4 regions of the Marinobacter shengliensis genome follow, and region 3 is predicted to be linked to each of the others. Evidence: predicted binding sites of a transcription regulator. Region 3 holds the regulator's gene; each other region holds the start of a gene.
What was found. The regulator FliA, encoded in region 3, starts transcription of late flagellar genes. The targets are predictions, from matches to a motif close to CTAAAGTTTNNNNNNNNNNNGCCGNTAA.
Positions count from the first base shown of each region.

Region 1: QUE75_RS12515 (methyl-accepting chemotaxis protein) is a predicted target of FliA. The motif match lies at 1,572-1,599, and genes of this name have one in related genera.
Region 2: QUE75_RS11730 (methyl-accepting chemotaxis protein) is a predicted target of FliA. The motif match lies at 1,980-2,007, and genes of this name have one in related genera.
Region 4: QUE75_RS12820 (flagellin N-terminal helical domain-containing protein) is a predicted target of FliA. The motif match lies at 2,114-2,141, and genes of this name have one in related genera.

Region 1 is NZ_AP028062.1:2,728,079-2,735,536, forward strand. Features, by position in the region: gene QUE75_RS12515 (methyl-accepting chemotaxis protein) at 1-1,530, opposite strand, end outside; gene QUE75_RS12520 (hypothetical protein) at 1,798-2,460, shown strand; gene QUE75_RS12525 (L-threonylcarbamoyladenylate synthase) at 2,488-3,111, opposite strand; gene QUE75_RS12530 (BolA family protein) at 3,108-3,464, opposite strand; gene QUE75_RS12535 (DNA topoisomerase III) at 3,613-5,757, shown strand; gene QUE75_RS12540 (response regulator transcription factor) at 5,889-6,617, shown strand; gene QUE75_RS12545 (FecR domain-containing protein) at 6,610-7,458, shown strand, end outside.
Region 2 is NZ_AP028062.1:2,553,732-2,561,189, reverse strand. Features, by position in the region: gene QUE75_RS11735 (hypothetical protein) at 1-595, shown strand, start outside; gene QUE75_RS11730 (methyl-accepting chemotaxis protein) at 639-1,949, opposite strand; gene QUE75_RS11725 (efflux RND transporter periplasmic adaptor subunit) at 2,081-3,289, opposite strand; gene QUE75_RS11720 (ABC transporter permease) at 3,313-5,691, opposite strand; gene QUE75_RS11715 (ABC transporter ATP-binding protein) at 5,696-6,421, opposite strand; gene yghU (glutathione-dependent disulfide-bond oxidoreductase) at 6,583-7,455, shown strand.
Region 3 is NZ_AP028062.1:1,602,693-1,610,150, forward strand. Features, by position in the region: gene flhA (flagellar biosynthesis protein FlhA) at 1-674, shown strand, start outside; gene flhF (flagellar biosynthesis protein FlhF) at 732-2,048, shown strand; gene QUE75_RS07315 (MinD/ParA family protein) at 2,119-2,931, shown strand; gene QUE75_RS07320 (RNA polymerase sigma factor FliA) at 2,964-3,707, shown strand; gene cheY (chemotaxis response regulator CheY) at 3,867-4,250, shown strand; gene QUE75_RS07330 (protein phosphatase CheZ) at 4,271-5,056, shown strand; gene QUE75_RS07335 (chemotaxis protein CheA) at 5,077-7,170, shown strand; gene QUE75_RS07340 (protein-glutamate methylesterase/protein-glutamine glutaminase) at 7,215-7,458, shown strand, end outside.
Region 4 is NZ_AP028062.1:2,792,878-2,800,335, reverse strand. Features, by position in the region: gene QUE75_RS12830 (flagellin) at 1-1,022, opposite strand, end outside; gene QUE75_RS12825 (nucleotidyltransferase family protein) at 1,341-1,703, shown strand; gene QUE75_RS12820 (flagellin N-terminal helical domain-containing protein) at 2,229-3,686, shown strand; gene QUE75_RS12815 (flagellar protein FlaG) at 3,758-4,192, shown strand; gene fliD (flagellar filament capping protein FliD) at 4,386-6,353, shown strand; gene fliS (flagellar export chaperone FliS) at 6,420-6,818, shown strand; gene QUE75_RS12800 (substrate-binding periplasmic protein) at 6,838-7,458, shown strand, end outside.

The DNA.
Region 1 (7,458 bases), 1.1 Mb from region 3:
CTGGGCGTCGCTGGAGGTTTGCTCCGCCGAACGGCTGATTTCGATCACGTTGTGATTGATGGATTCCGACACATCGCTCTGTTCGTTGGCCGCGCTTTCCATTTCTTCGTTCAGGCCAGTGATCTCGCGCACCGCCGCCGCAATGGTCTGCAATTCCGTTTCCACTTTCAGAATCGACTCCACCTGATGCTGCGCCAGTTCAGAGGCATGGCGCATGGTGCCCACGCAATCCACCACCTCTTTCTTCAGGCCATCTATGGTGTGGCGAATCTCCTCCGTGGACGCCTGGGTGCGGGACGCCAGCGCGCGCACTTCATCAGCCACTACGGCAAATCCACGGCCCTGCTCACCGGCACGGGCGGCTTCAATGGCGGCGTTCAGTGCCAGCAGGTTGGTCTGGTCTGCAATCTCGGAAATCAGCTCCAGACGGGTGGCCATCTCGGTGGTGCGCTGATCCAGCTGTTCGATTCGCTGGGCACCGCTCTGCACCTCGGTGTTAAGTGTCTCAATACCCTTCACGGCGTTGTGGGCCAACTGCTCACCGGTCTCCGCCGCCTTCGCTGTGTCTGCGGATTTGCGAGCAGTATTCACCGCGTTCTCCCGCACCTGAACTGCGGATGCCGCCATCTCTGTCGTGGCGCTGGCCACCTGGTCGGTGTTGTCACGCTGAGCAAGCACTTCACGTTCCGTGGTTTCCGCCTTGCCGGCAATGGTCCGTGCCGCTGATTCAACCTGGGCAGCGTTGTCCATCACCGTATGCATGCTCTCCCGAATCTTCGCCACCATTCGGTTAAAGGCGCGGGACAGTGAACCGATTTCATCGTTGCGGCTAACGTCCAGCTCAATGGATAGATCCGAATTCCGGGATATTTCATCCATCCGGTCATGGAGCCTGCGCAACCGGGAAAACACCAGCCGCCCCAGGACCAGCGCGGTCAGGAAGAAAATCACAACGAAAATGACCACCTGAACACCACCACCCACCAGCAACTGCTGCTGCAGGCGGGCGTCGCTCTGGGCCAGGGAATAGTCCACCCGGATGGCACCGAGAATCTCCCCTTCCTGGGCCTGGTGGCAGCCGAGGCAATTCACCCCCTGATAGTCTGCCTCGGCAATAACCGGCTCAATCAGGGTATAAACCCGGCCCTGGTCATTTGCCGAGTAGAGCTCCACCCGCTCGCCACGCAATGCTCGAAGATCTTCAGGTTCGCGACGTCTCTCCTCCGCATTGCCGGCGCCGTACATCGCATTCAGTTGATCGCTGCGCACCACCCGAATATCCAGAACATCCTCGGAAGCCTTCGCCCGATCACGCAGTACCTGCCGGTTATTGATGGTACCGGTGACCATCATGGTGTTGAGTCCGTCAAAGTAGGATTTTGCCAGCCCATCCACATACTTGTGGCTGTATTCCTCAAGGTGCGCGCGCTGCGAATGGGCGCTGTAGACAACCGTAAACGCCAAAATGATGGAAAACGCAACGGCCAGGGCCGCAAGCAGCAGAAAACGGATCGAGTGTTGTTTTTTCATGGTACCCCGGCAGCGGAAGATCAACTGAACAACCATCTGTTATGACGGCAGTTTCGGGCATAACTTTATAGACATACGTCAATTTTTATATGACCCAGATCAGCCCGATGCGATCCCTATGACACTCGTTGCAAAGTTTTACATTTCCGCGCAAGTACAGACTGCCGAACCTCAAGAACAACCTGGCCCAAAACCTGCTTATTACTCACAAACACAACCCATAAACGGATTTCCGGCAGTTATTTACCGCCGAGGAGGAAATACATCATGTCTTTGCTGACATCCCTGATACAAGCCAGCACACGCTTTCAGCAAGCCATGGACAGCCGCCAGGCACCGGCAGCCAACCCTGATGGTGAGAAACCCGCTGCCACGAAGCAACCCGAAGCCGCCGGTAGCCCGGGTGATGACCGCTTTACCCCGTCAGGGCAGTCAGAGCTGGACCCCGGCAGCCTGAAAGCTCGCAAGCTCCCACTCGGCCAGTACAAACAGACCGTTGCACAGGATCTTTCCTTTGTTCGTGAAACCCTCCGGCACAAACTTGCCGAGTACAACCTGCACCCGGCAACGGCCCTGAGCGTGGGAAAAGGTGAGAACGGCAATGCGGTAGTTGAGGGGAAGCTGCCCGAGGAGCTTCGCGAAAGAATTGAAATGGACCTGAACAACAACCGGGGCTTCCGGGAAGCCTTCAGTCGGCTGAGCGTCAGCGAACCGACACTGCACTTTATGGATAACGCCCTGAAGCTCAATCAGGCCTACGGCGTGAACAACTCCCTACTGGATTCACTGCTCAGCGACAACCAGCAGTTCAACGGATTACAGGATGTCATCCACCGTTACGACAGCCTGAAACGCAACGCCAACAGCGGCCAACCCGACTTCGGTAACAGCGTACAACGCTACGCCTTCAACCTGAACACCCGGGCCTGATACCCGGGTGGCATTGGTCTTTGACCGTTAAACCTGAAACGGGGCGGGATCGCCCTTACCAACCCGGGTGACCTCGGGCGCATCCCCAAGAAAGTTCACCACTGTAGTCGCTTCCATCCCACAGAACCCGCCATCAATGATCAAATCCAGCTCGTGTTCCAGAACATCCCGGATTTCATAGGGATCGGTCATCGGCTCAGTTTCATCGGGCAGAATCAGGGTACTGCTCATGATCGGCTCGCCCAACTCGCCCAGCAGCTCCCGAACAATCTCGTTATCCGGCACCCGCACACCAATAGACCGACGCTTGGGATGCAACAACCGGCGCGGCACCTCACTTGTGGCTGGCAGAATGAACGTATACGGCCCCGGTGTGAACGTCTTCAGCAAACGGTACTGAGTGTTATCCACCTTGGCGTACACACCAATATCCGACAAATCCCGGCACACCAGCGTAAAGTTATGCTTGTCATCCAGCTTCCGGATACGCTTGATACGATCCGCCGCCTGCTTGTCACCCAGGTGACAACCCAGCGCATACCCGGAATCCGTGGGATACACAATCACCCCACCCCTACGAAGAATATCAACCGCCTGGTTGATCAACCGCTTCTGCGGATTCTCAGGATGGATCTGGAAAAACTGACTCATGAATTCACTCCCTGTCCCAATTTTTCAGCCATGGCGTCATCGCCCTTAGACCCACCCATACAACCGGGCGAATCCGGCGCCGCCTGACCACTGGCCGCCCACTCCTCCGGCGTATACAAATGCAACGCCAAAGCATGCACAGGCCCCGCCAGCTCATCCGCCAACACTTTATAAATGGCCTGATGCCGCTTAACCTTCATCTGACCGGCAAATTCCGGCGACACCAGCGTCACCTTGAAATGGGTTTCCGAATTCGGCGGCACCGAATGCATATGGCTCTCGTTCTCCACAGCCAGCAGCTGCGCGTCAAACCCGTCTTTAAGTTTTGCTTCAATTGCGTTCTGAACTTTCATAACTACTCCACAACCGTCCGTTTAAGTCACCACAGCCGCCTCCCCCAACACAACCAGTCTACTACACAACAAACGATAAGCCCGAAGCCCTTGACACAAAAGCCCCAAACAGACACATTCCGATGCCACTCAGCAAACCGCCAACACCATGCACCTGTACATCGCCGAAAAACCCAGCCTGGCCAGAGCCATCGCCGCCGCCCTCCCCGGCCCGCACCAGAAAGGCCAGGGCTGGATCCGTTGCGGAAACGGCCAGGAAGCCGCCACCGTCAGCTGGTGCATCGGCCACCTGCTGGAGCCGGCCGAGCCCGCGCGCTACAACCCGGCATGGAAAAAGTGGCGCCAGGAAGACCTGCCCATGTTCCCGGAACAATGGCAGCTTATCCCCAAAGACAGCGTAAAACAGCAACTCAAGGTGCTCGAATCCCTGATTCCACAGGCCGACATGATCACCCACGCCGGCGACCCCGACCGAGAAGGCCAGCTCCTCGTCGACGAAGTGCTGCGCTACGTTGGCACCACCGTTCCGGTCAAGCGGGTACTGATTAACGACCTGACTCCCAGCGCCGTTGCGCGCTCCATTCAGGCACCGAGAGACAACAAGGAATTCCGCCGGCTATCCCATTCCGCCCTGGCCCGACAAAGGGCCGACTGGTTGTATGGTATCAACCTCACCCGGTTCTACACCCTGAGCTACCAGCAACAGGGTCAGGACGGCGTTTACTCGGTTGGCCGAGTACAAACGCCGGTGCTTGGCCTGGTCGTGGAGCGGGACAATACCATCGAGAACTTCGAGCCCAAACCCTGGTACCGCATTGAAGGACAATTCCAGGCATCCGAAGAGGACGCGGACCAACGCCCGTTTACCGCCCGCTGGCTGCCGGATGAAGCCTATGGAGACCATCTGGACGAAGAGAAACGCCTGCTCAGCCGGGATGTGGCCGAGCAAATTGCCCATGCCGTGAACGGTCGGCCCGGCACCATCGCAGAGTCCCGCTTCCGGGACCGGCCCGAACCACCGCCCCTGCCGCTGTCCCTGTCGGCACTGCAGATAGAAGCCGGGCGACTGTTCCGGATGGGAGCCAAAGACGTGCTGGACACCGCCCAGAATCTGTATGAACGGCACCAGTTGATCACCTACCCCCGGTCCGACAACCGTTACCTGCCCGAGGAACATTTTCATCAACGGGACCAGGTGATTCGCGCCATTGGTCGAGTATCCGGCGAGCTGGAAGCGCTTACCGGGCAACTGGACAGTAACCGGCGCTCCGCGGCCTGGAACGACAAACAGGTGGACGCCCACCACGCGATCATTCCGACCGTCCGCCCTACCCCGAATGGCAAGCTGACGGCCGCCGAGGAAAAGATCTATAACCTGATCAGCCGCTACTATCTGATGCAGTTCGCCCAGGATGCAGTTCACCGTGAGGGAAAACTGACGGTGCAGGTTCAGGAACACAGATTCCGGGCCACCGAGACGGCGATACTCACCCCCGGCTGGAAAGCCCTGGAGCTGAAACTTCGGGAGAACAACAACGAGCCGGAAAAACCACCGCTGCCAAGGCTGGAGAGTCGTGAGCCGGTCACCTGCAGCAACGCCACGGTAACCGAACGCAAAACCCAGCCACCCCAGCACTTTACCGATGCCACCTTGCTGTCGGCGATGACCAACATCGCTCGTTTCGTGGCGGCCCCGGAACTGCGTAAAACCCTGAGGGAGACCGATGGCCTTGGCACGGAAGCCACCCGCGCCGCCATTATCGACACACTGTTCCGGCGAGATTACCTGTACCGGGAAAAGCGATTCATCCGCGCCACCGACAAAGGCAAGGCGCTGATTGCGGCGCTGCCGGACACTATCCGTACCCCGGACCGTACAGCGGTCTGGGAAGCAACACTGGAGAGCATCCGCCGTGGCGAAGACGACCCCAGGGCATTTCTGGAGTCGCTAAAGCAGGAAATCCGCGAATTCATTCATCGGGCGCCCGATGCGACCGGAACTCCGGTCAGCGAAACGTCGGTGCATTGCCCAAAGTGCCGGGCGCCCATGGTCGAGCGGGAAGGAAAATTCGGACGTTTCTTTGCCTGCACCCGCTACCCAAAATGTAACGGCACGCGCCCTCTGGAAGACAGTGCACCGGCAGACGGAACCGGGCAGAAACCCGTGCCCTGCCCCCATTGCTTTTCACCCCTGGTGAGGCGCCAAAGCAAAAAAGGCTGGTTCTGGGGCTGCAGTAATTTCCCCGCCTGCCGACAAACAGTGAACGACGCCAACGGCAAGCCTGCGCTGTAGTTACGGAATTCTACATATCACTACTGAACGCAGCCTCATTTTTTGGGATACTTGGCCTCTAATGCAGAGGATTTTCACTCCGCTCTGTGCCAAGACCACGAAATCGGCAACACCATCGAGGGCCAAGCTTAATGCGCATTGCTCTGCTGGAAGACGAACACGAACAAGCGCAACACATTCAAGCCATTCTCTCCGAGAAGGGTCATCACTGTGACAGCTTCCCCACCGGTCAGGCCTTTCTCGGTGCCGTTCTGCACCGCAGTTATGACCTGATTATCCTGGACTGGCAGATTCCAGACATGACCGGTATCGACGTACTGGAGAATGTGCGCGCCCAGTTGGACTGGCCCATTCCGGCCATTTTCCTGACCCAGCGGGACAGCGAGGCCGACATCGTCCGGGCGCTGGATGCCGGCGCCGACGACTACCTGTCAAAACCAGCCCGGGCGGCCGAGCTTACCGCCAGGATCAATGCCCTGGCCCGCCGCAGCAACCCCGACAGCGACAAAGAAGTGCTGGTTTACGGTCCGTTTGAAGTTAACACCCGGCAACGAATCATCCTGCTGCACGGTGAACCGCTTACCCTGACCGACAAGGACTTCGACCTCACCCTGTTCCTGTTTCAGAACCAGGGCCGGCTCCTGACCCGCGAGATGCTGCTGGAACGCGTGTGGGGCCTTGCCCGGGATATCAACACCCGGACCGTTGATACCCACATGAGCCGGTTACGCCGTCGGCTGGGTGTAAACCCGGAGAACGGATTCCGCATCAAGACCATTTACCAGCGCGGCTATCGCCTGGAAGCGATCAAAGCCACTGAAGCTGACGAGCCCCGGGAAGACAGTGCAACCAATGCTTGACCGCAAACGCCAAAGCGTCACAGGTTTGCTCCTGTTGATTGTAACCAGCCTGCTGCCCGGCGTGGCTGCCGCCGAGATATCGGTTGCCCGAGGCTCTTCTTCCGCCGCGCCCGCCCAGCAATCGGAAAGCGCCCCGGAATGGGTGTATACGCTCCGCTCCGGTGAGACACTCAGCGACATCGGCCAGTCCTTGCTGATGGACCGGGTAACCATTGGCCAGGTGCTGCAATACAACAACCTCCCCGGTAACGCCAGACTGTCTGCCGGGGAACAAATTCGCATTCCTCTGGCCTGGTTGAAGCGCCAGCCCGAGCCTGCCAGGGTTAGCTCCGCCAGCGGTAATGTTATGCACGTATCTGGCACCACCGGCCAGAAAACGCCACTGACCGAAAATTCTGTCATCCGGGTGGGCGATGAAGTGATCTCCTCTGCCGGCACCGCGACTATCGTCCTGGCTGATGGCTCTGAGCTGCGCATGGCGCCCAATTCCAGACTCATTTTCAACCGCCTCACCCAATACGGCAAAGCCGGCATGGCAGATACCCGTGTTCGCCTCCAACGGGGCGAGGTGCATACCCGAGTAAAACCGGTGCTGGAAGATGGTGCTCGATTCGAAATCGAAACCCCGTCAGCGGTCGCCGCTGTTCGAGGTACCGTGTTTTCCATGCAGACATCCCCCTCTGGCAGCAGCGTACAGGTAACCGAGGGCGTGGTTGATTTCGGCCAGCCGGGCCAGGTACGCCGGATTCCTGCGGGCTATGGCGCTAGCGTATCCACCGCGAGCGCCATCCCCATGAACATCCGCCGGCTACCACCGGCCCCGGTGCTCAACCCCATCACC
Region 2 (7,458 bases), 950 kb from region 3:
GCTGCGGGCGATTTTCGCTGTCATGTTTTTTTCTTGTCTGATTTCGCTGCCGGGCAAAGCTGCTGCGGCAGAGGTTGGTGCCGGGGACTGGCATGGCCTGGAGCTCGGGGTGGCCTTGAATAATTGGCGAAACAGTGGAGACAACCATGCCGGCTACCAGGTTTTGTTGGCTTTTCGGCCATCGCAGCAGCATCGCTTTCAAGCCCGTTATACCGATGTTTCCAATGATGCTTCAAATGGCTGGTCGGCTTTTAAAGACGTCATCACGCTGTGTGATCTCCGGTCCGATTGCGATTCCAGTGACAGCGAGGGCCGAACTATTCGCGAGCATGCCTTACTCTATCAATACCGTGCGTGGGGCCGGAGCAGTAGCCAGGGGGCTGCTGAGGTATGGATTGGTGGTGGCCCGGGGTGGATCAAGGAAACCCTGAGACAACAGGTTGGGGAGGCAAGGCAGGTACGCCGGGACACCGGGGTTGCCTGGTCTACTCAGTTGGTTGGACGAGGTAGCCGGTTTTATACGGCGCTTACGCTTGAGGGCAACACTGAAATCAATGGCACCCTCGTGGGCCTCGGTTTCGGATTCGGGTTTTGAGCGGTAGTTTCAGTTGATATTCAAATGACACTTCGGGAGCTGTTTACAACTCTTTGGCAAAGCGCTCAACAGCGTCCACAACCTGTTTGGCGCCTTCCTTGATTTCCAGAATCACTTCACCCGCCTGATTGGCCAGTTCCAGCCCTTGCTCTGCATTCTCCCGGGTGCGGAACATCTGGTGCATGACTTCATCCGAGAGCACCTGGTTTTTCTCGACGACGCTCACAATCTCATCCGTGGCTTGACTGGTACGGGCTGCCAATTGCCGCACTTCGTCAGCAACCACGGCAAATCCGCGCCCATGTTCGCCCGCTCTGGCAGCTTCAATCGCTGCGTTTAGCGCCAACAGGTTGGTTTGCGCGGCGATACCACCAATGGTTTGCACGATCGAGTTGATTTGCAGTGATTGTTTGCTCAGGGCCTCGATACTTTCAGTCGCGGCCTGCATTTGAGCTGCTATATTCTGCATCGTTTCGACGGTCTCCTGGACCACGGTCGTGCCCTTTTGGGCGCTGATATCCGTTTGCTGTGAGACGTCGTAGGCCACGCTTGCGCCCTCCCGTACTTCGGCTTCCCGTGCGACCTGATCAGTGACCACGCTGGCAAACTTTACCACCTTGGAGAGGTTACCCTCGGCATCGTAGACCGGGTTATAGGTGGCCTCCAGCCATACCTCGTGGCCACGGCTGTCGATCCGTTTGAAGCGGTCTGCCACGTACTCTCCGTTATTAAGTTTTTTCCAGAAGGCGTCATATTCAGGGGAGTTGGCTTCCTCTGGCGTGCAGAATTTGCGGTGATGCTGGCCAACGAGTTCGTTGAGCTGATAGCCCATGGCCCGCTGAAACTGATTGTTTGCGGTGATAACCGTGCCGTCTAGGTTGAATTGAATAACCGCGGTGGAACGGATCAGTGCATCAATGAAGGCCTCGCTTTCTTTTCCACCTTCCACGGTTTCGGTGACGTCGCGGGCATAGCCTTGAACGTAAGCGAGCTTGCCATCCGCCCCGCGCACGGGAAACCAGTGTATGTTCAGCCACACCAGTGGGCCACTGGCGCTCAAGTAGCGGTAGTTGTCGCTAACCGGCGCGAATTCTGCCATTGCCTTGTTGAAGTTATGGAAGCAGGGCAGCTTTGAGACATAGGGCGGAACAAGATCCGACAGCGGTCGGCCAAGAAGCTGGTCTGACTGGTAGCCCAGAGTGTCGGCGAAGTCCTGGTTTACCGCGCAGACGCAGAAGTTGGAATCGAGCCTTATAGACAGCATGCCTCGGTCCATCTGGTGCGTCAGCTGGCGCAGCATGGCCAATTCTGCACGTTGGTCTTCGAGTTCTTTTTTGAGCTGGCTATTAAACATCGGGAAACCCCAACAAGAGAGAGTTCCTTGTTAACGGCCGGGGCGGCTGACTCTTGAGGTCAGTCTGGAAGGAAATTAAACGGCATCGGTTAGTTCTGCTCAGTGCAAGGACACTCCGTTACCAGAGAGGCTCAACGAACCCGGATTCGATCTCCATCATTCAGCCCTCGCCCCGGGTGCCGCACAACGCGGTCGCCTTCATTGAGCCCCGACAGGATGACGGTGCTTAGTCCGTTACCGTGGCCTGCCTCCACTGGCTGGATATTGGCGCGGTCTCCAGTAACCTTGAAAACCGCATACCCGTTGTTGTGGCGGAACAGGGCGGAGGCTGGCACTTGCAGGGCGTCTTCGGCTTGCCAAAGAATAAACTCGGCATCCACTCGGTAGCCATCGCCCAGAAGCTGCCAGTGTTCGTGGGGGCTGAGCATATCGGCAATAACTTTTACCCGTTGTTCTTCAACACCAAGTGCTGAGACATCCTGGAAGCCAACGGGCTCCACTCGCCGGATAACCGCATTGAGGGTGGGGCCGCCCCATCCTGTCAGGCGGGTGGCCAGGCCAGGCTCCAGTTTCACGGCATCGAAACTCAGTACGTCTACCACCACTTCCAGGGTGCCCGGGTCTCCCAATTCCAGTAATGGCTCTCCGGCCTGGACAATGCCTTCGCTTTTCCTGACCAGCCCGAGCACAGCACCATGAATGGGGGAACGAACCGCTACGCGCTCTGCCGGTTTGCCTCCGTTGGCGGTGGCGCTGGACACCTGCAGCCGGGTTTGCGCAGCAGCGAGTTCATGGCTGGCGACTTCTTCATCAAACCTGGCAGAGCGCAAGATAGCCTGGGCACGAGCGGCGGTGGTTCTGGCCTGTTGCAACTGTTCGTCCGAGACAAAGCTGGACGGTCTTAGTGCCAGTAATCGCTGGTATTCCTGTTGGCTGAAGTCTGCGTCGGCCTCCGCCGCGGCGGCCTTCTGGCGGATGGATTGGAGCGAAGAGCGGGCGGCAGCGACTCGGGCTTCTGCTTCAGCGCGGCTGCGGGCATCCAGAATGCTGGCGGGCATGGGGTCGATCAGGGTGAGTAACTCCCCGGGGATAACCGTGTCTCCCACGTCCAGCTCAAGCCGGTGTACAAAGCCGGTTACCGGTGATGACACCAGATAGCGGTCTTTTACCCGGGTTTTACCTTCTTCCCGCACGGTTACCTCCAGCGGGCCCCGTTGCGCGGTAGACAGGTCTACCCAAACCGGCTCTGGCCTCAGGATAAACGCGAAAGTCACCACGGTCAGTGCTGCCATCAGTGACCAGAAAAGTCTTTTGCCGGTTATGTGGTTACGCACGGCCATGAGGTGTTCCCTGCAAGTTGAGTTTATTCACGGGTTTTCAGTACGGCCACCAGGTCCAGTTTACGGAGCCTGCGCCAGGTGATGAAGCCGGAGATCAGGGCAGAGGCGATCACTACGTTGGCTGCCAGTGCCAGGGTTTTACCGGTGATGATCAGTGGCACCCGGTATAATTCGGTTTGCATGGCTGTTACCACGAGCTGGCCAAGCCCAGTGCCGATGGCCCAGCCCAGTGGTATGCCCAATATCAACAATACCGCAAGCTCCCCCAATAGTATGTGGGACACTTCGTTATGGCTGTATCCCAGCACACGCAGGCTGGCCAGATCTCGCGCTCGCTCTGCCAGTGAGATTCGGGCGGTGTTGTAGATCACGCCGAACGCGATGGAGCCGCCTAGCAAGCTGATAATGAAGGTGTAGGTCAGGAAGGTTTTGGCCAGGGTTTCAAAGAAACTGTCGAGCATGGCCTGGCGTAGATTCAGGGCCATTACTTTGGGTGTGTCGCGTAGTTCCTGGTAGACCGTTTCGGTGAGGTCTGGGTCCAGGTTCATCAGTATCTGGTTGATGACGGGGCCTTCTCTCAACGCCCGATTCATGGCGCCCAGGTTCATATAGGCACCCACGCCCAGAAATTCGCTGGTGACGCCGGAAACGGGCAGGTTCAGGGTAGGGCGCTGGCCTTCCAGTACACGCACGGTCACCGTGTCGCCGGGGCGCAAGCCTAATGAGTCTGCCAGGAAATCAGTCAGCAGTATGCCGGCCTGGGGGATGTTGACGTCCTGAAGCTGGTGGTCGACCACAAATTGCAGTTTGGCGTTGTCAGGGATGCCTGTCAGCGCGGTTCGCCAGCGCCGGTGGCCGTGAATCAGTTCTACCGCCGTTACCCGCCGGCCTTCGGTGTACCAGATGCCGGGAAGCCGGGCTAAGCCGTACATAGCTGACTGGCTCACCGGGTCTGTCAGGCTGACGGTGAGGTCCTGTTTCTGAACCTTGGCAAATTGGGTGTGCACCATCAGCGAGACCGAACTGAACTGAAAATTGCCCACCACCACAATCGCGGTGGCCATGGCAATCCCGGTGATCGAGAGCAGGGTTCGGCCGGGTCGCCGTGACAGGTGCCGTACGATCATGCGAGACGGCTGGGTAAACCGGACCCAGCCCAGCAGGCGTTCCGGTGTACTGATTCGAAAGCGGGCCGGGCCTTCCGGCTGCATGGCCTGGGCTGGAGGCAGCATGGCAGCCGCGCGAATAGCGCGCCACCCGCCAAGCCACGCGACGCCCAAACTGGTGGCGGCGAGCAGCAACACCCATAGCGGGTTGATTCGGAACAGCAGTTCGGGAAAGCGGTAAAAGTCCATATAGAGTTCACCCAGCGCCCGCCCGAGCCAAAGCCCCGCTAAGGTGCCAATGGCCAGTCCAATCAGGGCAATAACGAGTACCAACTGGCTGTAATGCCAGCCAATCTGTTGATTGCTGTACCCAAAGGCCTTGAGCACCGCGATGATTTCTCGCTGAGTGCTGATCAACCGGCTGACCACCACGTTCAGCAGGAACATGGCAACGCCCAGGAAAATAGCAGGGAAGATGGTGGCCATGGCTTTGAGCTGCTCAAGCTCATCACTCAGAAAACGATGAGAGAATTGGTCTTCACGGCTGAAGGCGCCGGCACTGCCGTAGCGGTCAAGTAACCGATCCAGGCGGTCGATCACATCCTCAACTGGGTGATCAGGGGCTGTTTGCAGTACCAGGCTGTTAAAGGCCCCTCGCATGTCCATGGCGGACGCGAGTGCCTCCTCGGGCATCCAGATGACGCCGTATCGCTCGTAGTCCGGCAACATCCCACCGGGTGGAATGACATAGATGAATTCCGGTGATTCCGCGATGCCCACGATGGTCAGCCGTTGTTGTCGGCCGTTGATAATGCCGGTTATCCGATCATCCAGTTGCAGGTTGTGGGCATCGGCAAAGCTTCCGATAATCGCCACTTCGTCGGTGCGGCTGGCATCCGGTAACCGCCCTTGTCGCAGATAGAGTTGATTGACGGCGGGTTGTCCGGTGGCAGGCACTGAAACCAGCCGTGCGGATACAGGGTCTTGAAAACCGGCCACGTCGAGTTTGGCAACGCCTTCTACCCGGGCGCTCAGGCGCGTGACACCGGGGACTTCAGAAACTTGCGTCAGTACCTGTGTAGGCGCTCGTTTGAGGTTTACGAACACGTCGGCAAACTGGTGTTCCTGGTAGTACTGGTCACGCGTTGCGGTGAGCGACGCGTAATTCACCAGCGACAACAGGCAAACCGCGATGCCGCCTGCAATCACCAGGGCAATGGCCAGCATCTGGCCGCGCATCTGCCAGATTTCGCGGCGCAGCTTGGTGTGGAGGATGCTGGTACCAAAGAGAGCCATGGCGCTACCAGCTCAGGGTTTTCGGGTCTTGCCGGTGGGCATTGTGCTGCTCACCGCTGATCAGACCATCTGAGAGGGTGATCACCCGGTCTGCCATCAGGGCAATAGAGGCGTTGTGGGTGATGATTACCGTGGTGGTGCCGGTTTCCCGGTTGGCTTTCTCCAGGGCATCGAGTACCAGAACACCTGTAGCGGAATCGAGGGCGCCTGTGGGCTCATCACACAGCAATACGTTAGGCTGTTTGGCTATGGCCCGGGCAATGGCAACCCGTTGCTGTTCGCCGCCAGACAACTGGGCCGGGAAATGATCGGCCCGGTTGGCAAGCCCGACCAGTTCCAGTGCCTGGTCCGGCGCCATGGGGTTGCGGGCGATTTCGGTAACAGCGACGACGTTCTCCCGGGCGGTCAGGCTTGGGATGAGGTTGTAGAACTGGAAAACAAAGCCCACGTAATCCCGGCGGTAGCGGGTGAGTTCCTTGTCGGTGGCCCGGGCAAGGTCCGTTTCCAGGTACCGGACTTCACCGCTGGTCGGTATATCCAAGCCGCCGAGAATATTCAGCAGTGTCGATTTGCCAGAGCCGGAGGCACCCAGCATGACCACCAGTTCACCGGCGTAAAGGTCGAGATCCACTCCGCGCAGGGCGTGCACCTGCACTTCACCCTGCTGGTAGGTTTTGGTTAGGCCGCGGGTGTGAAATACCGGAGCGCCTGATAGCGCAGATGCAGCCATAATACGACTCCCTTCGTAAACAACAGATCACGACCAGTATAGCCTGTCGGTACCTCCCGGATTTGATCCGGCGCATTCTCAATGCGAACACAGGTGCTAACGGCAGGGGCAATCAGGTAAAGTCGGTCAATAGCTTACTCACCGTCAATCGGAGACCAAACATGAGTGATTCAACCTATACGCCTCCAAAGGTCTGGAAATGGGACAGCAGTAACGGTGGCAGGTTTGCCAACATTAATCGTCCCGTTGCCGGGCCTACCCACGACAAAGCGTTGCCGGTGGGGGAGCATCCATTCCAGCTGTATTCCCTGGCTACGCCCAATGGCGTGAAAGCGACGGTGATGTTTGAGGAGTTGCTGGAGAAGGGTATCAAGGAGGCAGAGTATGATGCCTGGCTGATCAACATCATGGAAGGAGATCAGTTCAGCAGCGGGTTTGTTGAGGTAAACCCGAACTCCAAGATTCCGGCGTTGCTGGACCGCAGCGAGAATCCGGCCGTGCGGGTGTTTGAATCCGGATCTATTCTTGTCTATTTGGCGGAAAAGTTCGGTGCCTTTTTACCAACAGACCGGGCCCGGCGCACAGAGACGATGAACTGGCTGTTCTGGCAGATGGCCAGCGCACCGATCCTGGGTGGTGGTTTCGGGCATTTTTATGCCTATGCCCCGGAAAAATACGAGTACCCGATCAACCGTTACACCATGGAGGTGAAGCGGCAACTGGATGTGTTGGATCGCCAGTTGGCGGACAATCAGTACATCGCCGGTGACGAATACACCATTGCCGATATGGCGATCTGGCCCTGGTATGGCTCGCTGGTGAAGAACACGGTGTACGAGGCGGCGGAGTTCCTGGAGGCCCACACCTACACGAACATTTTGCGTTGGACAGATGAGCTGGCCAAGCGCCCCGCGGTGCAACGTGGCCGTATGGTAAACCGAGCCTGGGGTGAACTGTCTTCCCAGCTGCACGAGCGGCATGATGCCAGTGACTTTGATTTGCGTACCCAGGACAAGCTGGACGGCGAAAAGTAAGGA
Region 3 (7,458 bases):
GCTATACCGTGGTGGATGCCAGCACGGTGGTGGCTACCCACCTTAACCAGATTCTGCAAAAGCACGCCCATGAACTTATCGGCCATGAAGAGGCCCAGAAGTGGCTGGACCAGTTGGAGAAAATGGCTCCGAAACTGGCGGAGGAGCTGGTGCCTACGACGATTTCCGTGAGCGTCCTGCTGCGGGTACTGCAGAACCTGCTCCGGGAAGAAGTGCCGGTCAGGGATATGCGCTCCATTGCCGAGGCCATTGTTAACGTGCACCCCAGAAGCCAGGACCCGAAACTGTTGACCACCCTGGCTCGCCAGGCGCTTCGCCGAATGATCGTTCAGAGCATCTGTGGCAACGATGCCGAGATTCCGGTGATCACTCTGGATCCCGATCTGGAACAGTTATTGCTTAAGTCTGTTCAGCAGAGTCAACAATCCGGCGGACAGGAAGATATTGGCCTGGTGCTTGAGCCCAACATGGTGGAAAAGCTGCAGCGGTCTCTTCAGGACAGTGTTCAGCGCCAGGAAATGCTGGGCAAGCCGGCGATTCTTCTGGTTTCCGGGCCCTTGCGGCCAGTGCTGGCAAAGTTTGCCAGTTATGGGGTAGAGCGTTTGCATGTGCTCTCGTACCAGGAAATTCCGGATAACAAACAGATCACGATAGTCGCCTCTGTTGGCCAGTAAGGCCGGCAGGGCAAGGCGAACACCCGATTCGGGCACGCCGGTGGAGGATGAAGCGTTATGAAAGTACAACGGTTTTTTGCAAAGACCATGGCCGAAGCCCTGAAACAGGTTAGTCATGAGATGGGGCCGGATGCCGTTATTTTGTCCAATCGCCGGGTGGACGGAGGCGTCGAAATTGTGACGGCCCTGGACTATGACGAAAATATGGCACGCCAGCGCCTTGGCGAGAAAGCGGCACAGGCCACCAACGGCTCGCGCCTGGCGGAGCTGCAGGCAGACCAGCATCGTCGGTTGGAAGAAGAGTTGAACCGATCGCGCAGTCGCATTCGCGAAGTGCGGGAGAAGCGGGCGGGTGTCGGCGCGGAATATGATCGTGCACTGGCTGATGATCGGCCGGGTGCCGACTGGTCAGGTGAGTTGGCTGGTGGATCGACCTCGGTGGGCAATGCAGGTGGCCGATCAGAGGCGGGCTACTCGGATGAGTTGGCGAGCATGAGAGCGGAAATCAACTCCCTGAGAGAGATGGTCAGCGGCCGTACCTCGGTACCCGAGAAGCCTGCAGTCGCGGCATCCAATGCGGTTCAGCAGAGGCTTGCAGAGCGGCTGCAGGAATTTGGCCTGGGCGCGGAGCTGGCAACCTCTCTGTCCCGTCAGCATCGCGCCGGCAGGTTGGAAGACGGTTGGAAGCAATCCCTGAAGATGCTGGCCACCGGCGTACGTACCGCTCGGGAACACTGGCTTGAGGCCGGCGGCGTCTATGCGCTGGTGGGGCCAACCGGGTCTGGGAAGACCACCACCATTGGCAAGCTGGCAGCCCAATATGTACTGGAGCACGGGCCGGATTCCCTGGCGTTGGTCACCACCGATCGCTACCGGGTGGCAGCCCATGAACAGCTGTTTGTGTTTGGCCGTATTCTCAATGTTCCGGTCCGGGTTGTGGACGAGAGTCATTCCCTGGATGACATTCTGGACGAATTGTCAGACCGGCACCTGGTTCTGATTGATACTGCCGGGCTGACCAGCTCGGATCGCGGTTATCAGGAACAGCTGGCGGAGTTGGCCCGGAGCGATCACAATATCCGTACCCATCTGGTCGTGTCTGCCACCAGCCAGCCGCGCATCATGAAATCCGTGTGGCATTGCTATAAGATGGCAAACCTTGCAGGCTGCGTCATGACCAAGATTGACGAAGCGCTGACACTGGGTGAGTCTTTGGGCTTTGTCATGGAAACCGGCCTGCCAGTGGCATGGTATACCGATGGCCAGAAGATTCCCGAAGACCTGCACCGGGCAGAGGCCATTCCTCTGGTGCGGTTGGGCGTAGAACGCCTGAAAACAATGCAGCACGGCCAGGCCGTTGCAGAAGGGGCCTGAGGCCCGGTGGTACAGCCGGTGCGCTGCCGTTTGCGCCCACACAAGAACGCAGTAAGAGACTGATAACAGTATGAGCAGACCACATCCGGTTCAGGTGATTGCGGTTACCGGCGGCAAGGGCGGTGTCGGCAAGAGTAATGTGTCCGTCAACCTCGGTATCGCGCTGGCCCAGAAAGGCCGGCGGGTGGTGTTGCTGGATGCAGACCTTGGCCTTGCCAATATCGACGTGCTGTTGGGCATTACCGCCAATCGCAATCTGCAGGATGTGCTCAGTGGCGAGTGCGACCTCAAGGACGTTCTGGTCAACGGCCCGGGTGGTATCAAGATTGTCCCCGCATCGTCCGGCACCCAGCGTATGACCCAGTTGAGCCCGATGGAACATGCAGGGCTGATCAACGCCTTCAGCGAGCTGGGTGACCAGATTGATGTGCTGATTGTTGACACAGCAGCCGGTATTTCCGAGTCGGTCGTCAGTTTCCTGCGGGCCTCCCAGGAATTGCTGCTGGTGGTGTGCGATGAGCCTACCTCCATTACCGATGCTTATGCCCTGATCAAACTGATGAATCGCGACTACGGCACCAACCGTTTCCGTATTCTGGCGAATCAGGTGCGAAATGAGCAGGAAGGCCGGCATCTGTATGAAAAACTGACCCGTGTCACCGAGCGTTTCCTTGATGTAGCACTACAATATGTAGGTATCGTGCCGTACGACGAAGCCGTCAAAAAAGCCGTTCAGCGGCAGCGGGCCGTTCTGGATGCCTATCCACGGGCTAAGGCGTCGCTGGCGATCCGTGCCCTGGCAGAGAAAGTGGACAGCTGGCCGCTGCCATCATCGCCAAGAGGGCATCTGGAGTTTTTCGTGGAGCGGCTCGTCGAAGTCTGATCTGAATCCAGTCCTATAAGAAAACCGGATACATGACATTGGCGAAAAACCTGGGAATCTACCATCAGGCTGGCGCAAAAGGCCCCTCTCAGCTGATTGAGGAGCATGCGCCGCTGGTCAAGAAAATCGCCCTTCATCTGATGGCCCGTTTGCCGGCCTCGGTTCAGCTTGAAGATCTCATGCAGGCCGGCATGATTGGCCTGCTGGAAGCTGCACAACGCTATTCCACCGGCAAGGGTGCCACCTTTGAAACCTACGCAGGCATTCGTATCCGCGGTGCCATGGTGGATGAAATCCGCAAGGGCGACTGGGTTCCCCGCTCCGTTCACCGCAATGCCCGCCGTATCGCGGCAGCCATCAAAACGGTTGAAGACCGCACCGGGCGCGAGGCCCAGGATGTCGATGTTGCCGAAGAGCTGGGCATTGACCTGTCGGAATATCATGCTTCCCTGGCAGACGCCAACAGTGGCCGACTTTTTAGCCTTGATGAGCTCAATGAATCCGGGGAGCTGCCGATAGAAGAAACAGAGGCCAGCGATAATCCCCTGGATGGCATTTCATCAAATGCATTCCAGAAAAGCCTGGCAGAGGCAATCGAAGAGCTTCCTGAGCGAGAAAAGCTGGTGTTGAGCCTCTACTACCAGGAAGAGCTCAACCTGAAGGAAATCGGCGCGGTGCTGGGCGTCAGCGAGAGCCGGGTCAGCCAGATTCATAGCCAGGCGGCCCTTCGTCTCAGGGGGCGGTTGTCCGATTGGCGGGAAGACGAGCCAGAATAAACCGGGCCGGCGCTGACCGCGCGGCGCGTAACTGTGTAGATTTTGGTAACCGGCGCTTTACAACGCGGCCAAACACCACACAATAAGCGGTTAAAGCAGCGGCCTGCTAGACTTTCAAAAGGCTTAATGAAATCCGGGTGTTACTGACTGGAGGTCCCATTGGACAAAAACATGAAAATTCTCATTGTGGATGACTTTTCCACAATGCGGCGAATCATCAAGAATCTGCTGCGCGATCTTGGCTTCACCAATACGGATGAAGCGGACGATGGCAACACTGCATTGCCCATGCTCAGGAGCGGCAAGTACGACTTCCTGGTGACCGACTGGAACATGCCTGGCATGTCGGGTTTTGATCTGCTCAAGGCGGTGCGGGCAGACGAGAACCTGAAGAACCTGCCGGTGCTGATGGTAACCGCGGAGGCCAAGCGTGACCAGATTGTGGCGGCGGCGCAGGCCGGCGTTAACGGGTACGTCGTCAAACCGTTTACCGCTGCCGTTCTCAAGGAAAAGATTGAGAAGATCTTCGAGCGAATCCAGTAACCAGAGGTCGGATGGCTGTCATGACTGACAAGAACGAGAACCATCAGGGCCTCGACCCGGAGGTAACCGAAAAGCTCCAGCAGCAAAGCTCCGAATTGGCCGAATGCATCAGTTCCGGTAACTACGCCCGTGCGATGTCGGTGATCAACGAGCTTAGTGAAGTTCGCGACCAGAGCCTCTATCGGGAAGTGGGGCGGTTGACCCGGAGCCTGCACGAGGCTATCCGGAATTTTCAGATAGACGCCCGCAGTGCCGAGCAGAAAGAAGCCTTGTCCAAGATGTCCGATGCCTCGGATCGGCTGGCCTACGTTGTCCAGATGACCAGCCAGGCGGCTAATCGCACCATGGACCTGGTCGAAGAAAGCATGCCGGTGGCGCATACCATGCGCGACGAAGCGACCGCCCTGCGAGACGAATGGCAGCGGTTGCGTCGTCGGGAAATGGAGCCGGCAGAATTCCGGGAGCTGTACGGCCGCATTGATCGCTTCTTTGCGGGCCTGGCCACAGATTCCGATACCCTGTACAGCAACCTGTCAGAAATCCTTCTGGCCCAGGACTTCCAGGATCTTACCGGGCAGGTTATCCAGAAAGTAACGGCTCTTGTGAAAGAAGTCGAAGAGAACCTGCTTGGCCTGGTGGTGATGGCCAGCCACGTGGACCAGCTCACCGGCACCGTGCACCAGATTGAAGAAAAAGAAGAATCGGCCGAAAAAGGGGTAGGGCCTCAGATCAAGGCTGAGGAGCGTGATGATGTAGTTTCGGGGCAGGACGACGTTGATGACCTGTTATCCAGTCTCGGTTTCTGAACGATTATAGAGGGTGACGCATGGCGTTTGATGCCGACGAAGAGATCCTGCAGGACTTCCTGGTTGAAGCCGGCGAGATTCTCGAAAAGCTGTCCGAGCAGCTGGTAGATCTTGAGCAGCATCCGGATGACAGCAACCTGCTCAACGCCATCTTCCGTGGTTTCCACACGGTCAAGGGCGGTGCCGGGTTCCTGCAGCTCGAAGCGCTGGTCAACTGCTGTCACTCTGCGGAAAATGTGTTCGATATCCTCCGCAACCACAAGCGCAAGGTCACCTCCGAATTGATGGACGTGGTGCTGGAAGCTCTGGACCACGTCAACGCCATGTTTGATCAGGTTCGTAACCGTGAAGAGCCGACTCCGGCTCCGGACGAATTGATCGCTGCGCTGGATGAACTTGCCAAGCCGGAAGGCGACACGGCAGCGCCGGCACCGGCAACGCCAGAACCCGAACCTGCCGCCGGTGCGGGCAATGATTCCGGAGATATTACCGACGAAGAGTTTGAGCAACTGCTGGATGCCCTGGCCGATGAAAAAGGTGCAGAGCAACAGCCGGCGGCCGCACCGGAAAACACCTCCGCCAACGACGCCGGGTCAGACGGCGACGAGATCACCGACGACGAATTTGAAGCCCTGCTGGACCAGTTGCATGGTAAAGGCCAGTTTGCTGGCCCCCCGGTTGTTGATAACGACACCCCGCCGGAGCCGGAACCAGAAGAGCCGGCAAAATCATCCACTGGTGATGATCTGATCACCGATGACGAGTTTGAAAACCTGCTGGATGAGCTGCATGGCAAAGGCAAGAGCCCTGGTGCGGCCCCCGCAGCGGAGACCAAACCTGAGCCTGCGGCCAAGCCTGAGCCAAAGAAGCCGGAACCAAAACAGCCGGAACCCGCCAGGCAGGAAGCCAAGCCGGCAGCCCCCTCCGCCCCGGCAAGAGATGCGGCGCCCGCAGCCGAGACCACCGTGCGGGTGGATACCAAGCGCCTTGACGACATCATGAATATGGTGGGTGAGCTGGTACTGGTCCGTAATCGCCTGCAGCGCCTGGGCTCCGAGAGCGAAGATGAACATATGCACAAGGCGGTCGCCAACCTCGACGTGGTGACCACCGATTTGCAGGCGGCGGTCATGCAGACCCGCATGCAACCGATCAAAAAGGTATTCGGGCGCTTCCCACGGGTGGTACGAGACCTGGCCCGAGGGCTGAAGAAAGAAATCAACCTGGTGATGCACGGGGAAGAAACCGACCTGGACAAGAACCTGGTCGAAGCGCTGTCCGACCCGCTGGTTCACCTGGTAAGAAACTCCGTTGATCATGGCATTGAAATGCCAGAGGTGCGGGAAAAGGCCGGTAAGCCCCGTGCAGGCACTGTGACCCTGTCAGCGGAACAAGAGGGGGATCATATCCTGCTTTCCATCTCTGACGACGGCGCGGGTATGAACCCTGATGTTCTGCGCCGAAAAGCGGTGGAGAAAGGGCTGTACGACCAGGACGCCGCAGATCGACTGACCGATAACGAGTGTTTTAACCTGATTTTTGCCGCTGGTTTCTCGACCAAGGAACAGATATCCGATGTTTCTGGCCGAGGCGTGGGCATGGATGTGGTGAAAACCAAGATCGGCCAACTTAACGGCCAGATCAACATCGTGTCTGAACAGGGCAAGGGCACCAGCATTATTATCAAGGTGCCGCTCACCCTGGCGATCATGCCTACGCTGATGATCATGCTGGGCGATCAGTCTTTCGCCTTGCCCCTGGTGAACGTGGTTGAAATTTTCCATCTGGATCTGTCGAAAACGAACATTGTCGATGGCCGGGAATGCATTGTGGTGCGTGACAAGGTATTCCCGCTGTTCCACATCAAGCGCTGGCTGGTACATGGCGCGGCTGGCCAGAAAGAGCCGGAAAACGCCCATGTGGTGATTGTGGCCATGGGTACAAAGCAGGTCGGGTTCGTGGTGGACCAGCTGATCGGCCAGGAAGAGGTGGTGATCAAGCCCCTGGGGCGGGCGTTACAGGGTACGCCCGGTATGGCCGGGGCCACCATCACCGGTGACGGCCGCATTGCCCTGATTATTGACGTACCCAGCCTTCTTCAACATTACGGTTAGCGGTACCGGGGCAGATAACATGCAGGATTGTTTAGGAGAAATGGATGACAGTTTCTGTCCTGGTCGTTGATGATTCAGGGTTCTTTCGCAAACGGCTGACGGAAATCCTCACGGCCTCGGGGCAAATCGAGGTTGTTGGTGCGGCAACCAATGGCCGTGAAGGGGTGGAGCTGGCTGAAAAGCTGCGCCCTGATGTGATTACCATGGACTACGAAATGCCCGTGATGGATGGTATTTCGGCGGTTCGTGAAATCATGAAAAAGCACCCGACCCCGGTGTTGATGTTCT
Region 4 (7,458 bases), 1.2 Mb from region 3:
TCAAGATTAGCCTCGACACCCGTTTCGTTTGAGCGGGCGTTGATGGCGCCAATAACGTCGTTGAGTGAGGTGACATTATCAGCCGTGAAGGATATACCATTTACCGTAAAGTCGATGGACGCCTCCTCATTCGCTGTAAAAAAGTCTGCGAGTGATCCTCCCGTAGACTCAAAAGACTGAGCGAAGGTGCTAGCTGGCGTGTCGGTGTCAGTTAGGTTTATGGCGACTTGCACGGTCTCCCCTGATTCGTTTGTGAAGATAAGGGTATCGTTCGCAGTGTCTCCGGTCACCGTAAGTCCCGGGAATGGAGTAGTGAGTTGTGCTTGTATCTCTGCCGCCAGGTCCTCAATGTCATTTCCACCGGCACCAGTGTAAGTAATGGGGACGGTTGTGCCGTCGATAATTAGGTCCCCGCTCACGTTTGTCTCGTAATCAAGACCGAGGGCATTTGTTTCTACTGGAGGGAATGGGACAAGTTGTGAGCTGAAGTTCGTTGTTTTGCCAACTGTCGCACCCAGCTGGCTACCCCGCGAATCCAGTCCGCTAACGCCTATTGTTTCGCCGGTGTTTGCGCCAACTTGAAAAGTTTGAGTTCCAAACGTCCCATCCAGCACCTTCAACCCGTTAAAGGAAGTCTGGCTGGCAATCCGGTTGATCTCCTCAATCCGCTGCTGCACTTCCTGGTTCAGTGCCTGTCGGTCAGAAATACTGTTCGTCGCATTAGCCGATTGAACCGCCAGTTCCCGAATCCGCTGCAGGTTATTGGTAATCTCGTCCATCGCGCCTTCCGCCGTCTGCGCCAGGGAGATGCCGTCGTTGGCATTCCGCTGGGCCTGGTTCAGGCCGGCGATCTGGGATTGGAAGCGCTCGGAAATGGCAAGGCCAGCGGCGTCGTCTTTGGCAGAGTTAATCCGCAGGCCAGAAGACAACCGTTGCAGTGCCACGTTGGCATCGCCCTGCGAAGCATTCAGATTGCGCTGAGCATTCAGCGACGCAATGTTGGTGTTAATGACCTGAGGCATATCTATTCTCCTGCTCAGAGGTGCCGGTAGCCTAGTGCCCACTGAGAGGGGAACCCTTGCCGGCGGAAATTCGTTAAATTGCCGTTTTGCCGGATACCAAGCGAAGGGTGTGCCAGTTTTAAGAAAGTGGCTTTACATGCCTGTTTTAATTGATGGTTTTTAGATCAGGTTTTGAGCAGGGTAATGCCTGGCGCCGGAAAGTTGGCGTGGGGGATGGGAAAAGGATTGCCGGTTTTGTGGAGTTGCGTTGGTACATTTCACTCCACCAAATGTCCTGGGGTCTGACCCCAAAGGTATATGGGGCTCTGTTATCGGGCTATGATAGAGTCTAAGCATTCTCGTGACCGGGTAGAGCATCATGGCAGAGACCCCATTCCAGATATATTCAAAGAACACGTCGGCGACCTTGCAGAACTCTGTAGGCGTCATCATGTCAGCCACCTTGCGGTTTTTGGTTCGGCCACAACGGATCGTTTCCGGGAGGAAAGTGACCTGGATTTTCTTGTGTCTTTTGATGCCGACTCGTCAGCTCGACAAACAGCCGCTGCTTTCTTTGATTTGAAACTTGGGCTGGAGGCGTTTCTCAATCGGCCCGTTGACTTGATCATCAAGGCCTCTTTAACAAATCCGTATTTTCGGCAATCCGTGTTGACGGGCCAGAGGGAGCTTTATGCAGCCTGAGGCTTGCCGTCTTAGTAATAGTTACTGCTGTTAATAGACGATAGCTCCACCCCAGCTTCCTTTAGCTGTATCTCTGCCTCCGCAAGTGCGCTAAGTAGGTTATCGAAGACTGGCGCCCAAGGCGTGGGTAAATTGGAGTTACCTGTAACTATGCATTCTTTGGATGCTAGTTGTTCGTTTTTCACAACTTCATTAAGGAGTTGCAGAAGGTGGCAATAAGTCTTTTTCAAAGTTCCAATATCCATAAATTTTCCTTTATTTGAATCAATAGTTGTAATGACAAGCTAACACGAGTTTCGTATCCGTCAAGATAGCCTAACGCAGTGCCGTGCCATGGGGTTCTCTCAAAGAGAGTCGCGGGGCTCAACTTCGACGTTTTACATTCCTTTACAAAATCGTTGAAATTTTTTCTAAAGCAACCGGGTGGGGTGCCGTTAAGTGGAATAACAGGGCGGCGCTCCCAACTGAGAACCGGGCGCCAGACCTTTTCCATGAAATAACGACATCTGTCGAAGGAGAAGCAATATGGCTCTCGGTATTAACACTAACGTCGCTTCACTGAACGCCCAGAACCAACTGAGCAAGTCTCAGGGTCAGAATGATCAGGCTCTTCAGCGCCTGTCTTCCGGCCTGCGTATCAACTCCGCCAAGGACGACGCTGCCGGTCTGGCGATTTCCACTCGCTTCCAATCTCAAATTTCTGGTCTGAATGTCGCGACCCGTAATGCTAATGATGGCATTTCTCTAGCCCAGACGGCAGAGGGTGGTCTGGATGAGATCACCAACAACCTGCAGCGGATTCGTGAGCTCGCGGTTCAATCGGCAAACGCCACGAACAGCGCATCTGATCGGTCGGCACTGAACGCTGAAGTCCAGCAGCGGATTGCGGAGATTGATCGAATCGCCAGCCAGACGTCCTTCAACGGTCTGAAGGTTTTGGATGGTAATTTTGGAACAGATGCTTTCCAGGTCGGTGCCAACGCAGGTGAGACAATCTCGATCAACCTGAGTCAAGGGGTTCGGGCTGGTCAGATTGGGCAAATTGCTGAGCAGGAAAGCGCTAATCGTGTTGACGGCAACTCCACCTCAGGTACAGGTACCATCGCTGTAGGTACTGGCGCAGCAGTTAATATTGGGGCTTCAGTGGCTGGAACTGAGGCTGGTCAAAGCTCCAGTAGTGCATTTGCTAAAGCTGAGGCGATTAAAAGCGCTGGAATTGCTGGCTTGACGGTTGAGGCAGAAACTACAGCTGAATTCACCATTGCAGACACAACTGGCACAGGAGCGGGTGCGAACTACACGCTTGAGATTAATGGTGTTACTGTCCTGGATCAGGATCAGGAAAATAATGGGGTGCTTACTGTAGCGCAGATTAAGGACGCCATTAATGCTGAATCTAGCGAAACAGGTGTTGTCGCCTCACTTTCGGGGTCGGATCTGACTCTGACAGCTGCGGATGGGCGTGATATCACTATTAACCAGATTGTTGCCGGCGGAGCTGGTGGTGGTTTGACTGCAGCTGCTGGCACTACACTTGGGACGACTGCCGGGGCGACTGCTACCAACGGCGGAAAGCTAACCTTAAGTGCTTCTGAGAAAATTACTATTGCTGGAGATGGTGTAGCTCTTGGTTTCGCCAACAATAACACCGTTATCGCAAAGGACACCAGCACGCTGTCGAGTGTTAAGGTTGATACTGTCGCTAACGCTAACGATGCCATCAAGCGGATCGATTCTGCAATCACTACAGTCAACGGGCTCAGAGGCGCGTTGGGTGCAATTCAGAACCGTTTTGAAAGCACTATTGCGAACCTCGCAACAACCTCGGAAAACCTCAGCGCCTCCAACAGCCGTATCCTGGACGCTGACTTCGCGGCAGAAACTGCCAACCTGGCTAAATCCCAGGTACTGCAGCAGGCCGGTATCTCCGTCCTGGCTCAGGCGAACGCCCGTCCGCAGCAGGTTCTGTCCCTCCTGCAGTAAGGGGCATAGCGGTAACGGCCGGAGCCCTCGGGTTCCGGCCTTCCGCCGTTGAAGGATAGCGAGGTAAAGCTATGAATGACGTTAACCTGAACAGCCCGGACCTGAAACTGGTGCGCTCTGGCGCCCAGGCTCCGGCGAAGGCAATGTCGTCATCTCAGGCCGAGGGCCGGAACGCCCCTGACCTTGCTGCTTCGGCTGCCGGTACCCGCCAGGTGCAGGCTCCCCAGGTTGCTCAACAGGCTTCGCAGGCTGAAAAGCTGCAGGCCCGTAATGAAGAGCAGCGCAAGGAACTGAACGAGGCGGTTAGCCAGTTGAATGACTTTGTTCAAACCGTGCAGCGGGATCTCCAGTTTGAAGTGGATAACGACATGGGCCAGACCATCGTAAGGGTGGTTGATCAGCAAACCCAGGAAGTGATCCGCCAGATCCCGGACGAAGTGGCAATGAGGTTGGCAGAAAAATTGCAGCAGGACGAACCGCTGACGTTGTTTAACATCAAGGTGTAAAAGCTTGCCGCTTTTGCGCGGATGAAAACGACGGTATTTCAGCACCGCCGCCTCTGAGAAGAGCCGGCGGTGTTCTGCGTTTACGCACTGTTACAAATCGGCATAGGAATTTTCCGAAAAAAGGCAAAGTTTTGCCGCCTGCTGCCGATAAACTGATCAGTACAGAGATTCGCCCCCCTGAGGAGGCACGGTTATGGCCAGTATTTCATCGTTAGGTATCGGCTCCGGCGTTTTGACGTCGGATCTTGTCGACCAGTTGGTGGCTGCGGAGCGCAGGCCCACGGAAGTTCGGCTGGATCAGAAAACGGAACGCACAGAGGCGCTCATTTCCGCCTATGGCAAGTTGCGCAGTGCCGTCACAGAGCTGCGCCTGCCTATGCGACAGCTCGGTTCTGCGGATGCGATGAAGTCGTTCTCGGCCACGTCCTCGGGTAGCAATATTGATGTGTCGGTGGATGCCAGCAAGGCCAGCCGCGGCTCTTACAGCCTCGATGTGAAAAGTCTGGCGCAGTCCCAGGCCCTGGCCAGCCGGGATGTGTTCGCCGACCGGGATGCCACCAGCGTTGGCCGTGGCACCATGACGCTTCAAGTGGGTGACAAGACCACCAACATCACCATCGATTCTTCCAACGACACCCTGCAAGGCCTGGCGAATGCCATCAACGAGGCCAATGCGGGCGTGTCTGCCGGTGTAATTGATACCGGCAACGGTTTCCAACTGGTGTTGTCTGCGGATGAGACCGGTGAAGCCAATGCCGTGAATATTTCCGTTACTGAAGATGGTGCCGCTCCGGGTTTGAGCCGGTTCGCTTTTGACACAGCAGATCCCGATAACGTGGATGGCATGCGCCAAACCATTGCGGCGAGCGATGCGGTGATGGAAATCAACGGCGTAGAAATTCGCCGGGCCACCAACACCATTGAAAATGTGGTGGACGGGCTGACCTTCAACATTACCGGTGAGGGTAAGTCCACTATTAAAGTGGAGCAGGACACGGCGGCGGTTGCCGAGCGTGTTCAGGCGTTCGTGGATAAGTTTAACGAGCTGCAGGGTACTATTCGTGAGCTGTCTTCGTTCGATAGCGAAACCGGCCGGGGCAGTATTCTGACCGGGGATTCCACGGTTCGGAACATTCAGAACCAGTTGAAGCGGGTTTTAACAGATATTATTCCCGGGCTGGAAAACGCCAGTGTGCGGAGCCTGGCAGATGTGGGTATCAGCACCGATTTTCGTACTGGTGAGCTGCAGTTTGATAGTCAGAAGTTTCAGCAGCAGCTTCGGGAAAACCCGGATGATGTAACCGCTCTGTTTGCCGAGCAGGGCAGAACTAGCGATTCCCAGGTGGAGTTTGTTCGTAGCGGCTCTAATACTCGCCCGGGTGATTACAGTATTAATGTTACCCAGATGGCGACTCGGGGCAGCCTTAATTACTCTGTCCCAAACACCGCAGACGCGATTCAGGTTCAAGCAGATAACAGCTTCACGTTCCGGGTGGATGGTGAAACCACCACAACGGTCTCGATTGCTGCAGGTGATTATTCCGGTGAGGATTTTGCCGCTGCCATTCAGACTGCCCTTCGTGAGAATACTGCGTTGAGTGCAGCTGGGCGGTCGGTTCAGGTGGCATATGATGCCGCAGAGGGGCTGACCTTCACCTCCAATCGCTTTGGTAGTGATTCCAATGTGAGCCTGACCGGGCTGAGCAACGTCACGGGGCTGAACACCGCCACCGGCAACGCCGGCCAGGATGTCCAAGGTACCATTAACGGCCAGACTGCCCAGGGCGACGGCCAGGTGCTGTTCCTGGCAAACAGTGCCGGTGGCGATGCCGCTGGTCTTCAGGTGCGTATCACCGGTGGTGACGTTGGTAATCGCGGCTCGGTGAAGTTTATTGAAGGCGTGAGTGAACGTGCGGTAGATACGATTACCAGCATTCTGGGTGCAGACGGTGCCTTGAGCTCCCGGACTGATGCCCTGAACCGGGATTTGGAGCGCATCCAGGAAGACAGAATCAAGCTGGATTTGCGGGTTGAGAGCTATCAGGCCCGTCTGGTGGCCCAGTTCAGCGCGGCGGATTCCCTGATCTCCCAGCTCAACAATACCCGGGATTACGTGACTCAGCAGCTGGCGGCCCTGGCGCCGAACCGGCAGAACGATTAATTCAGCTATACTGATGGTTGGTCAGCCAACCATGGCATACCGGACAACGGTGACACGAGGTTATTTATGAACGGTTTACAGGCTTATCAGCGCGTTAATACTCAGACCAGCATCACCGATGCAGACCCGCACAAGCTGATTCAGCTGCTGTATAACGGCGCGATTGAGCGGATTAACATGGCCAAGTCCAAAATTCAGGCCAAGGATTACGCAGCCAAGGCTCAGTTGCTCAATAAAGCCATTGAGATTATCGGTGGCCTGCGGGCGTTCCTGGATTTCGAAAAGGGCGGTGAGCTGGCCACCCGGCTGGAGGCTCTATACGACTACATGGAGCGCACCTTGCTGGAAGCCAGTGCCAAGAATGACGTTGCCAAGCTGGATGAAGTGCTGACCCTGCTGCGTTCCGTGAAAGACGGCTGGGATGGCATTCGTGATGAGGTGGTGAGCCAGCAGCAGGCGGTTTGAGTTAGCGTTGGTCGAACATATGGCGTTTTTTCGCGGGCTGTTGGTGGCCTTTCTGTTTGTAGCTGCCCAGGCCAGCGCTAGTGATAAAGTTGTCGGCTCAAGCGAGAGCCTTCCAGCCAGTTCGCCGGCGATGTTTGCGATTCCGGATGTCTGGCCCTGGGGCTTTCAGGATGATCAGGGTGAACTGCAAGGCAGTCTGATTACGCTGATGGACCGGTTATCAGAACTCTCGGGTGTGCCCGTGAGTGCGCAGTTGCTTCCTCTGCGGCGGGTCATCCTTGACCTGCTCACGGGGCGCGCAGAGTTTACTTTTCTGTTTCAAAGTCCAGACCTGGACGACAACGCTTTTCCCGTCGATACCGTACTTCAGCTTAATCTGATGCTGATGGCGTTGCGTGACACCGATTTCCCCCTGACTCTGGAAGGCCTGGCCGGCAAGCGGGTTGGCTATGTGCGGGGTACCTATCTCGGCGAGTCGTTCAAAGCGGATGAGGCCGTGCTGAAAGTGCCGGTTTATAACATTCGGCAAGCCATTGAAATGCTGATGCTGGAGCGGATTTCTGCGGTGCTTGCCAGCGATCACAACATCGCGATGACGATTGATGCTTACGGCTTTCCAGCTGAAGAGTTCCGTCTGCAG